2 regions of the Flavonifractor hominis genome follow, and region 2 is predicted to be linked to the other one. Evidence: predicted binding sites of a transcription regulator. Region 2 holds the regulator's gene; the other holds the start of a gene.
What was found. The regulator LexA, encoded in region 2, represses DNA repair genes until DNA is damaged. The targets are predictions, from matches to a motif close to CNAACANNTGTTNG.

Region 1 (5,524 bases), on a different contig from region 2:
AGGCCATCGAAGCGGAGATCCCCATGTCCGTGGGCTATGGAGCGGGCTTTCTTTGCCATTTGGCCCTGGACAGCGCCTGCCACGGCTATGTGAACGACCGGGCGGCCGATGGCCCCATTTCTCATATGGCCATGGAGGGGGAGTACGATCGGATGCTCATGGTGCAGGATGGTCTGGATGCTGCGGAGAAAGCACATCTGCCGGAGATGCCCAGCGACCGGATGGTATGGGAGGCGGCAGCCCAGGCGTTTGTACATGCGTCCCCAAAACAGATGCGCCGGGCGTATCGGTCTATGCACTTTTACTCCAGCGTTTTGGCGCGGGCCAACGGCCGGCCGGCCGGGCGGGTCATTGGTGCCGTGAGTCATATGCTGCCCATCCGCTCAGCGAAGGGGATCGCGCTGAAGGAACAGCCCCATCCCTCTGCGGCCCAGAGCAACGCCGACTTGGACTATCTTCTGGAGCGGGCCATTCCGGAGACGGCCGAGCAGATCACGGCGTTTTTTCAGGCCATTGAGGCAGAACGGCCGGTGCCGCTCTGGTTTGACCGGGATTTTAAGGGAACCCCGCCCCAGAGGGTTCACTGGCAAAATGGGAAAAAACCGTTGGTGACCACTACATAAGCCTTTGAATTTCCGCCCTGTGCAATGCGCAGGGCGGAAATTTTATATAGAAAAGGTCTATCTGGAAAAGAAAATAGAAAATATCAAAACATCCTTCCGCACAAAAATGTTTTACTCTATAAAATGCTTGATATACCATTGTGCAAAAAAGAGAATCCGACAAATATACTTGCACACCAGTTAAAGGAATAGTATAATCATCAATGAAATAGACTAAACAGTCGATTTTTAGAAAGGTAAAATAAAACTGCTATTGTGTGGGCTGTTTTGTCACGAGCCGATGAAAAAAGAAGTGCATGAAGGGGAAACGATGGCTTGCATTGGTTTGTACAGCGAAGCTGACGGTTCAGTTGGCTGTACCTGCCGCGCCGAGGTAGCCACCATGCTCATGCGCTTTGACCGGGCGCAGGACAATTAAATTTGCGTTCCTCATTTCCTTTTCTTTCTTTTCTTCTTTTGCAGGCCGCCCCGCCGGAGACTTGTCCGGCGGGGCGGTTTGCGTTTTATAAAGTGGTCGTTTCCAAAAGAAAAGTGACGGGACGGATACCATCGCTGCAGCAGACCACAGAGGTGCCTTCAGACCGCTGCCATGGAGTATAGGTGGCACCGCAGGAGAGGGCAGAAACAGAGCGGTAAAGGTCGATCCAGGCCCAGGGGCAGAATCCGGCGGGCATTTCAGCTCCGCCCGTATAAAGAAAAACATCTCCCTCCTGAAAAAAGTCGCAGCTACACTCGGAAGGCGGTTCGCGGAGAAAACGGATGGCCAGATCCTCATAAAACTGTTTGCGCAGTACAGTAATGCGTACGGCTTTCATGGCAAGGACTCCTTTCCCATCTGAAACTCTGTCATGGTGTTCCAATAACGCTTTGGCATGTGAGTCATGCGGCATTTGGGGTTATACCGGCCCTCGATGGCAATGGTATTGTAGAACCGTCGCCAAAGCCGGCGGTAGTCCAGCTCCTCCTGTTCCGGCCCATTCAGGTGAAACTCGGCGAGAGGGACGATGCCCCATTGATAGGGATGGTAAAACAGGGCTTCCCTGTGGGTCCGGTCGTAGAGCACAAAGGATTCACCGGAATAGCGGGTACAGAAGTGAGGACGCAGCAAGGGGAGCACCCGGTTTTTGGGCTCAATTTCTCCAATGAGCATTCCCTCCTGCTGGGAAAACCGGGTAAAGCCTTTGAGCTGGTGAGCTTCCCCGGTGAGGTGTTGGACCGCCTTGGTGAGGGTATTTACCCGCTCATCGGTGAGGTCCCGCACGACTCCGGGGCCTCGTTCATAGCCCAGCCGCAGGAACTCCCACAGGACCAGTTCCTTCTCCGGCAGGCAGGTAAGGAAGCCGTAGGTCACAAGCCTCCGGCCCTGAACACCGAGTTTTCTGTCCAGCGACTGATAGACCCGGCTGGCATGGGCCGGATCGGTGTCCACCGCCCGCTCCGGCCACAGGGAGAAGCGTCCATCCTCGGGGCCAAGAAAACAGGCAGGGGCTTCTTTATGAAGATAGGCTTCAAACACACAGCATAAAAAACCAGCAAAACTGCCGTCATAGTGGTAGGCCACCTGGCTCCAAGCCATAAGACACTCCTTCCTTCCGGTTGGGCAGTTGATTTCCCCATACCATGGCACAGATCTCATTTTCCCGATCGAGGACGTCATAATCGCCTACCAGCTGTCCGGGCCACAGGAAGCCTGCTGGCCCAAACGCTCTGCCAGGGCGTCCGGGCCATAGCGGGCAGCCGGAATAATGGGCGTTTTTGCTGCAAACACAACAGGCTAACCCGCAATAAGCGATCCCTTTTTCAGGAGAGAAGATGCCCATTCTGATGTTCTCCGCCTTATCCCGTCTGCTCAAATAGAGATAGCTGCTCCGGAGCGCCCTGGGCCAACATAGGCCGCTCCTGGGCCACCAGGTGGCGAAGCACTCCGTCCGGATTGACCCGCAGACCTTCCAACATCTTTCCTGCGCAGGTGATAAAATACTGGGCCCGCTTGAGCACCACGCCCAGCTTTTTCAGCCCGGTGAAGGTGAGAGAGCCGCATCGCCGGGCGGTGAGGATGCGCTTGGCCGATACCACGCCGATGCCGGGCACGCGCAGCAGGGATTCGTAGTCGGCCTGGTTGACCTCCACCGGAAAAAACTCCATGTGACGCAGGGCCCAGGAGCACTTGGGATCCACCAGAGGGTCAAAATTGGGGGCGGACTCGTCCAGCAGCTCCTCCGCCCGGAAGTGATAAAAGCGCAGCAGCCAGTCGGCCTGATAGAGCCGGTGCTCCCGCAGCAGGGGTGGTTTGAATCCCTGTGGGGCAGGGAGAAGGGAGTGGTTTGATACCGGCATATAGGCCGAATAGAAGACCCGCTTGAGCTTGTACTTGTCATACAGAGCCTGGGTGAGGGTTAGAATGTGTTTGTCACTCTCCGGCGTGGCCCCGATGATCATCTGGGTGGATTGGCCGGCCGGGGCAAACCGGGGGGCGTGTTTGTACTTGGCCAGTTCTCCCTTGGATACCTGAATACCGTCCCGGATCTGAGCCATAGGGGTGAGAATAGAAGTGCGGGCTTTTTCCGGACACAGACGGCGGAGGCTCCCTTCGCTGGGCAGCTCAATGTTGACGCTCAGCCGGTCGGCCAGCAGGCCCAGCTGCTGGGTAAGACCGGGATCCGTCCCGGGGATCGCCTTGGCATGGATGTAGCCGTGGAAACCGTATTCCTCCCGCAGCAGACGCAGGGCTTGCACCATGTTTTCAGTGGTGCGGTCTGGGCTGCCCCACACCGCAGAGGAGAGAAACAGCCCCTCGATGTAGTTGCGCCGGTAAAAACCGATGGTGAGTTCGGCCAACTCACGGGGGGTAAAAGCGGTGCGGGGCACATCGTTGGAACGGCGGTTGACGCAATAGGCACAGTCATAAATGCACCGATTGGTCATGAGTACCTTCAGAAGGGAAATACACCGCCCGTCGGCGGAGAAGGAGTGGCAGCATCCGGCGGCCATGGTACTGCCCAGTCCACCGGGGCGGGCAGAGCGGTCCAGTCCGCTGGAAGTACAGGCTGCGTCGTATTTGGCCGCATCGGCCAGGATCGTTAATTTTTCCAGCAGTTCCATAAGGGCGCCCTCCCTAAAATCGAACCTATGTACTATTATTATAACTGGAACAAATGTATTGGTCAAGAGACAAAAAATGGGCCCGCGTCTAATGACGCGGGCCCATTTTTTGTTGTGCGGGGGATTACTGAGCGATCTTCTGGCAGAAGACCATGAGGATCTTGGCCATCTCAGCGCGGGTAGCGGTGCCCTGAGGATCCAGGCGGGCGCCGTCCTTGCCGTTGATGATGCCGTTTGCCACGGCCCAGCTCATAGCCTGGGTGGCCCAGTCGGAGACGCTGGCGCTATCCACAAAGGCGGCCAGGCTGCCGGAGGCGGAGGTGCCGTAGCCCTTATACTGGGCGTAGCGGTACAGCAGGACCACCAGCTGCTCGCGGGTCACATTGTCGTTGGTGCCAAACAGGCCGTTGCCGTAGCCGTTGACGATCTTGGCGGACACGTTCCAGGTCACCGCGTCGGTGTACCACTGGCCGGCCAGCACGTCGGTGAAGCCGGACACACCGGCCGTGGCGGGGCTGCCCTCCATGTTGTAGATGACCTGAGCCACCATGGCCCGGCTGGAGAAGCCGTCGGGATCAAACCGGCCGCCGCCCACGCCGCTCATGATGCCGTTGCGGCCCACATAGTTGGCCGCGTCGGTGTACCACTGGTTGGCGATGTCGTTGAAGGCAGGCCGCACGATGACCACCGGCGGGTTAGTCGTGCTGGAACCATCGCTGCCGGAGTCACTGCCGTCAGAGCCGCTGTCGGAGGAACCGGTGACCGTGATGGTAGCGGTAGTGGAGACGGGCAGTACGCCATCGTCAGCCACAAAGGTGACTTCATAAGTACCGGCCTTGGTGGGCGTCCAGGTCAGGGTATGGGTGCTGGCGTTGAAGCTGGCGCCGTCGGGCAGGTTCTGCACGGAGTAGGTGAGGGTGGCATCCGAAGCAGCCTGGTCGCGGACACCCTCCGTCTCAGCGGCGGGGTTGCGGGCCACGACGGTGAGAGTCAGGGTCTCGCCGGCCTTCACGTTCTGGTCCTCCACAGGCTCGAAGAAGGGCCGGTGGACGGTGACAGGCAGATCAAAGTCCTTGCCGTTGTAAGTCCAGACGGGATCGCTGTAGGTGTAGCCATTGTCCGCGGTGGCAATGGTGTCATAGCCGTACAGATTGTCCTTGGGCGTGCTGGGCTCGGGAGCATTGACGGTGTGGCGCAGGATATCCGCGCTGTCCAGACCGGTGATGCTGGAGCAGGTGGTGGTGAAGTAGGGCTCGTTGGGCACATACTCCATAGCGGTGTGGCGCTTATAGTTGTTGGTCACCAGAGCCACGGGAGCCACGCCCTCCTCGGTCTCGGCGGAGAAGTCGACGAAGTCCACGTTCTGGCAGTCGTCCAGAACCACGCCATGGCGCTCATCAGCAACTTCATAGCTGAAGGTCACATTGATGAGCTTCAGACCGTCCACGTGGCGGGCATACAGGCCGTAAGCCGGCAGGATGCCGAAGTTGGAGGGCTCGGGATACTGCTCGGGCATCTCGGGCACGTTGTAGGGATCATCCACCCAGGAGTTGGTATCCGCATCCCACACCACGCGGGGCAGCAGGGCGGCATTCTTGGTGAAGAAGGTGTTTACCAGCCAGGGCAGGCTCTGGGTAGTGGGAGCGGTCATGTACTGGGTATACTCCCAGTCGGTGTCCAGCTGCTGCTGCTCCACAGCGTCAGCCATGCGCATGCCGCCGCGGTAGGTGACATCGATGTTCTCAAAGGTCACGTTCTGGATCTTGCTGTCAACCAGACCGGCCAGAGTAATGGGATAA
Region 2 (5,524 bases):
TCGGCGTCGACACGGTGAAAAAAGTCCAGAAATCCCTTTCCAAGACAGGCCCGAAGCCCGTTGACGTTCCAAGTAATCAGCCTCATGTCCAGTCCTCCGGCTTCCACTTCATGGGCTTGCCCTCGGCATCCAGCAGCGGGGTGATCCCGCCGGCGTACCCATTGTGCATTTCCAGGTAGAGCATACCCGTTGCCGTATCCAGCAAAACGCGGGTCACATCACTGATCCCTTGGGTATAGATCAGCTGAAAGCGTTTCTCATTACCCATTTGTGCACCTCCCTTACGGTTTCCGCATCTCCCCCGCGAGATGGGGAAGGAATTTGCGCATCAGGGGCAGATAGGTAGCCGCAAACACGGCCAGAGCGCCCAGAGCCGCCCATTTTCTCCCCCTTTTCGGGGCGGACAGGCCTAACAGGACACCGGCTGCGCACAGGCACAACTTTACCAAAGCCAGGTCCTTCCAGTTCATATGAGCAATATAGGCATCTGCGACAGACAGCAGTTTTTTCATAGAACACCCTCCAGTCGTAACAGCCATTGCTTCAGCTCCACCCCTCCGGCATAGCCGGTGAGGGCGCCTTTTTTCCCCACCACCCGGTGGCAGGGAAGAAAAATGGGCAGGGGATTACTATGGTTGGCCTGCCCTACTGCCCGGCAGGCCCTGGGGCTGCCCACCCGGACGGCCAGCTCCCCATATGTGGTCACCGTACCGTAAGGAATTTTCGCCAGCTCACTCCACACCTTTTGTTGAAAAAGTGTGCCTTTCGGGGCGAGGGGAAGGTCAAAATCCCGCCGTTTTCCCCGGAAATACTCCAGCAGTTCTTCCCGGCCCCGTTTCAGCAGGGGTGTTTCCGCTCCCGCTGGCCCCATCGGACGGCATGGGAGATACAGGGCGGTGAGGGCCTCCCCTTCACACTCCAGGGCCATAGGGCCTGCTGGAGTGTCCAATACGATGCGGTCCATCCCCTCAGTACCGCCGGACCACCGCGACGACTTTGCCCAGGATGGTGCAGCCGTCACCGTCGATGGGCTCATAGTCGGGATTTTCCGGCATGAGCCAGGTGTGACCATCTTTCCGGCGTAACGTTTTGACCGTGGCCTCATCCTCAAAGAGGGCCACTACAATCTCCCCGTTGTAGGCCTCGGGCTGCTGGTGGACCACTACCAGGTCACCGGGCAGGATGCCGGCATACTTCATGGATTCCCCCCGGACCTTCAGGGCAAAATACTCCCCCGTCCGCCCGCCGGTGTCAAACGTGAGGTAGTCCTCAATGCACTCCTGGGCCAGAATGGGCGCGCCGGCGGCCACATTGCCCAGCACGGGCACCTGGTTGGCGGGCAGCTCCCGCGAAGGGGCGGAATGGGCGGCGCTCACCGTAATGGCCCGGGTCTTGCCCTCGGCCTTGGTAATAAGGCCGGCTGCCTCCAGCCCTTTCAGGTGAAAGTGGACAGTGGAGGGAGATTTCAGTCCCACGTACTCCCCGATTTCCCGCACAGAGGGGGGATAGCCGTGTTCCGAGGAAAAGGAGATGATATAGTCATAGATCTGCTGCTGCTTGGGGGAGAGCGTTTTCATGGCAGATCCTCCTTCCGGATAAATTCCTGCCCTAAGTATACCACATCTGGGGGCAAAATGCAAACATGCGTTCTAAAACAGGCAAAAAATGTCCCGTCCGCAATTTGCGGACGGGACATTTTGGTCAGTTATCGCTGAGGTAGTAGGGCTTCATCAGGCTGGGCTGCTCGGTGGAGTCCTTCTGCCCGTTGGTGCGCAGTACCACCTCGGGGGGACGGCTCCGTCCACCCCGGCCTTTGGAGCGGGAGCGGTGGGCGTGGCTGTCGGTCTGTTTGGTGGAGGCGGACGCCTTCTTTCGGTTCTTTTCCAGCGGCTCGGCCTTTGGAGCGGACTGGGCTGCGGCGGACGGACCGTGCTTCTTCCGCTGGTCGGTATGGGTCCGGGGCTTGGGGGCCAGCAGACGGGCAGTGGCGTCCATAATGTGGTCGCTGGCCAGGGGGTCGGGCTTATAGAAGTCAGTGTACTCCGCCTGGGGCTTGGGCGCGGCGGGTGCGGTGGCCGTCAGAGCCTCCTCCAGCGTGGCGCTGTTGCGCCGGCCTCGTTTGCGCCGGGTCTTGGCGGGTGCGGGAGCTGCCATGGGCTCGGCTTTGGGGGCGGGCTGCTGGGGCTTGGGTGTCTCCGCCTTGGCCTTGCGGGCCTCCGCAGCGGCCTTGTTGGCCGCGTCCCGCTGGCGGCGGCGCTCCTTGGCAGCGGCCCGGGCCTCCGCGTCTTCGGGGTTGACGATCCGGCCCTTCTTATCCCGGGGCAGGGGTTCCAGGACCTCCATGGGCCAGGGGTGGTCCTCCACCACCGGGATGGACCGGCCGATCAGCTTCTCAATGCCCTTGAGCTCGTCCTTCTCGTTGATGTCACAGAAGGAGATGGCCGTGCCGCCGTGGCCCGCCCGGCCGGTGCGGCCGATGCGGTGGACGTAGGTCTCGGGCACATCGGGCAGGTTGTAGTTAAATACGTGGGAAAGTTCTTCGATGTCCAGTCCCCGGGCGGCGATGTCGGTGGCCACCAGGACCTGTACCCGGCCGCTCTTGAAGTCGGCCAGGGCCTGCTGCCGGGCGGTCTGGCTCTTGTTACCGTGGATGGCGGCGGCGGTGATGTCCGCCTTCACCAGGTCCCCGGCCACCTTGTTTGCCCCGTGCTTGGTGCGGGTAAACACCAGGGCGTTCTTGACCTTGCGTTCCCGAATCAGGTGGGCCAGCAGCTTGGTCTTGTTGCCCCGATCCACCCAGTAGAGCTTCTGCTCGATGACCTCCACAGGAGAGGAAATGGGGTCCACCGCAACCTTGGCGGGGTCCACCAGCAGGGAGTCCACCAGCCCCTGCACCTCGGGGGGCATGGTGGCCGAGAAGAAAAGGGTCTGCTTTTTCTTGGGCAGCCAGCCCAGGATGCGGCGCACGTCGTGAATGAAGCCCATGTCCAGCATCCGGTCGGCCTCATCCAGCACAAAGATCTCCAGCCGGGACAGGTCGATGAACTTTTGATTGTACAGGTCGCCCAGCCGGCCGGGGGTGGCCACCAAAATATCCACACCTTTGCGCAGTTGCTCCACCTGAGGCGTCTGGCCCACGCCGCCAAAAATGACTGTGGAGCGCAGAGGCAAGTATTTGCCGTAGGCCTCAAAGCTCTCCTGGATCTGGAGGGCCAGTTCCCGGGTGGGGGTGAGGATGAGGGCGCGAATGGGCCGGCCCTGGGCCGGCTGCGCCGCCAGGCGCTGCAGGATGGGAGCAGCAAAGGCACAGGTCTTGCCGGTGCCCGTCTGGGCGCAGCCCAGCACATCCCGGCCCGTGAGAGCGGGGGGAATGGCTTTTTCCTGAATGGGAGAGGGGCGCTCATACCCCTGGTCGGCCAGGGCCTTCAGGATGGGCTCGTTCAGGCCGAGTTGTTGAAAGGTCATGTCGTTGTTCGTCCTTTTCCGTAAATTGGCCCCTCCTGCGCCGGGGGGCAAATAAGCGGGGGCGCCCTGCCGCGCAGAGGCAGGGGAAAACACGACGAAGCCCGCCGGAAAACCAGCGGGCGGCTCGCACGTGATATTCGTTCAATTTACAGTATACCACGATTTCTCGAAAATACAAGTGGCCCCATCAGCCGCAGCCGATGAGCCCTTGGAGCACGGCAGCCACCGTCTGCTCCAGCCGGTTGCCCTCGGCTACGTCTACGGTCAGATCGGCATAGCGCTGGTAAAGCGGTTCCCGGGCGGCATATACATCGGCCAGGGTCTGTCCCGGCTCCATGGCGATGCCCCGGGTGGTGATGTTGCGTATCCGCCGTTCCAGCTCGGACAGAGGCACGTGGAGATAGACCACCCGGCCCAGCTGTTTGAGATGGTCGATGGCGCCCGCCCGGCAGACGGCGCTGCCTCCGGGAGCGATGATGGTGCGCTCGCAGGACAGAGAGCGGATGGCCGCCTCTTCCGCGTCCAGAAAGCCTTGGGTGCCGCGCTGGTCCAGCAGCTGCTGGAGCAGCGCGCCCTCCCGCTGCTGAATCAGCAGGTCGGTGTCAATAAACTGAAAGCCCAGGGTTTTGGCCAGCAACACGCCTACGGTGCTCTTTCCAGAGCCGGGCATGCCGATCAAAGTGATGTTCTGCAAGGTAAAAAACGCTCCTTTGTCAAAAAGCTTCTGAAGTGCTCCAGGGCAGCTGGAGCGTTATAAGGTGGTAGGCGGCGGGGGGATCCTCCTCCCCATCACCGGGGGCCGCCTCGGGCAGCACCAATGTCACATCTCCGGTGCAGTCGTCGGGCAGGAAAAAGATCATCTGCCCGTACAGCGGGTCGGCCCACTGGGCGTCGTAAGGGGTGACGGGCTCCAGCCCCACTTCATAAAAGGCGTCCAAAAGGTCCCAGTCGGTCTCGGCATAAACCTGGGTGCCGTCGGACAGGGATAGGAAGGGGGTGAAAAAGTACAGATCATACCGGGTATAGCCCCCGGTTACCTCCAGGTCCAGTGCCACACAGCGGGCGTCGTCATACAGCGCTGCCAGCTCGTCACTCAGGTAGGGTTCCCACAGTTCGCCCACGGTTATATCCTGGGTCCCGTTCATCCGGAAAGACTCATATGGTTCGTGCACACCATCCTGAGGCAGGCTGTCCGTGGGATGGGCTTCCAGAGCCGGCGTGTCAGGTTCAGGTACGGCGATGCTCCATCCGGTTTCGGGCAAACCCGTACTCAGGGAGGCAAAATTGACTGCGAGGATGGGGAACAAGAATGCCGCCAGCGCGGCAATCACCACCACCACGATCGCCACCAGCCAGGACCGGCGGCGTTCCTCTCCCCCGGCGTGCGGGGTATGAGGGCGCGGCAGGGTGCGGCCCGGAGCCGGACGGGTTCGGGCCGAGCGGGTCTGCTGTTTCTGCCCGTCCTGAAAGCGGGAGAGCAGCTCCTGCTCCAGCCGGGTGGCCCCGGTATCCGGCGGCGGATTGTAGCTGCCGCATTTTGGGCAGAAATCGTCTACATCATAGTCATATCGCCGGCCACAGTCGGCGCAGGTGATCTTCCGCATGGGAACGCCCCCTTTCCATAAGGCCATTATACCAGATGCCTTCCTTCCGGGCAACGCTCCGTCGGCAAAATCAGGATGGACAGCTGCAACAGGTACTGCTCATAACCCTGCACGCAGAGCTCATCCAGCAGCACATCCTCCAAAAACCACTCCCCCAGCTGCAAATTCCGCCGCTCGGCCTCCTCCAGCAGGCGGCGATAGCTCTCGTGTACCGTATCAAAGCCTCCGGCATGGCACAAGGTCAGGTAGCGGCCGGCGGGGGCCGTAAACAACTCCAGATCCTTTCGGGGCCGTGGGATGCGGGTGCAGCAATGGGTATAGCCATTCCAGTCCTCCCGCCGGGCGGCCTCCGCCGGCAGCAGACTGGCCATGGGATAGGGACTGACGACCCCGTGCTGGGTGCAGTAGCGGGTGTGGCGGGCCAGAGCCCGGGCAAATTCCTGTGCGTCCGTCAG

Region 1: the regulator LexA is predicted to act here: its motif matches at 3,772-3,785, upstream of WMO45_RS05715 (putative DNA modification/repair radical SAM protein).

What each region holds. Positions count from the first base shown of each region.
Region 1 covers NZ_JBBMFT010000002.1:309,762-315,285, reverse strand. Annotated here, with positions in the region: gene WMO45_RS05730 (zinc dependent phospholipase C family protein) at 1-623, shown strand, start outside; gene WMO45_RS05725 (TIGR04076 family protein) at 1,127-1,438, opposite strand; gene WMO45_RS05720 (TIGR03915 family putative DNA repair protein) at 1,435-2,199, opposite strand; gene WMO45_RS05715 (putative DNA modification/repair radical SAM protein) at 2,460-3,725, opposite strand; gene WMO45_RS05710 (glycosyl hydrolase family 28 protein) at 3,850-5,524, opposite strand, start outside.
Region 2 covers NZ_JBBMFT010000004.1:190,181-195,704, reverse strand. Annotated here, with positions in the region: gene WMO45_RS08510 (exodeoxyribonuclease III) at 1-86, opposite strand, end outside; gene WMO45_RS08505 (DUF6440 family protein) at 83-268, opposite strand; gene WMO45_RS08500 (permease of phosphate ABC transporter) at 282-512, opposite strand; gene WMO45_RS08495 (methylated-DNA--[protein]-cysteine S-methyltransferase) at 509-964, opposite strand; gene lexA (transcriptional repressor LexA) at 969-1,577, opposite strand; gene WMO45_RS08485 (DEAD/DEAH box helicase) at 1,702-3,465, opposite strand; gene WMO45_RS08480 (shikimate kinase) at 3,653-4,159, opposite strand; gene WMO45_RS08475 (TFIIB-type zinc ribbon-containing protein) at 4,179-5,069, opposite strand; gene WMO45_RS08470 (MerR family transcriptional regulator) at 5,096-5,524, opposite strand, start outside.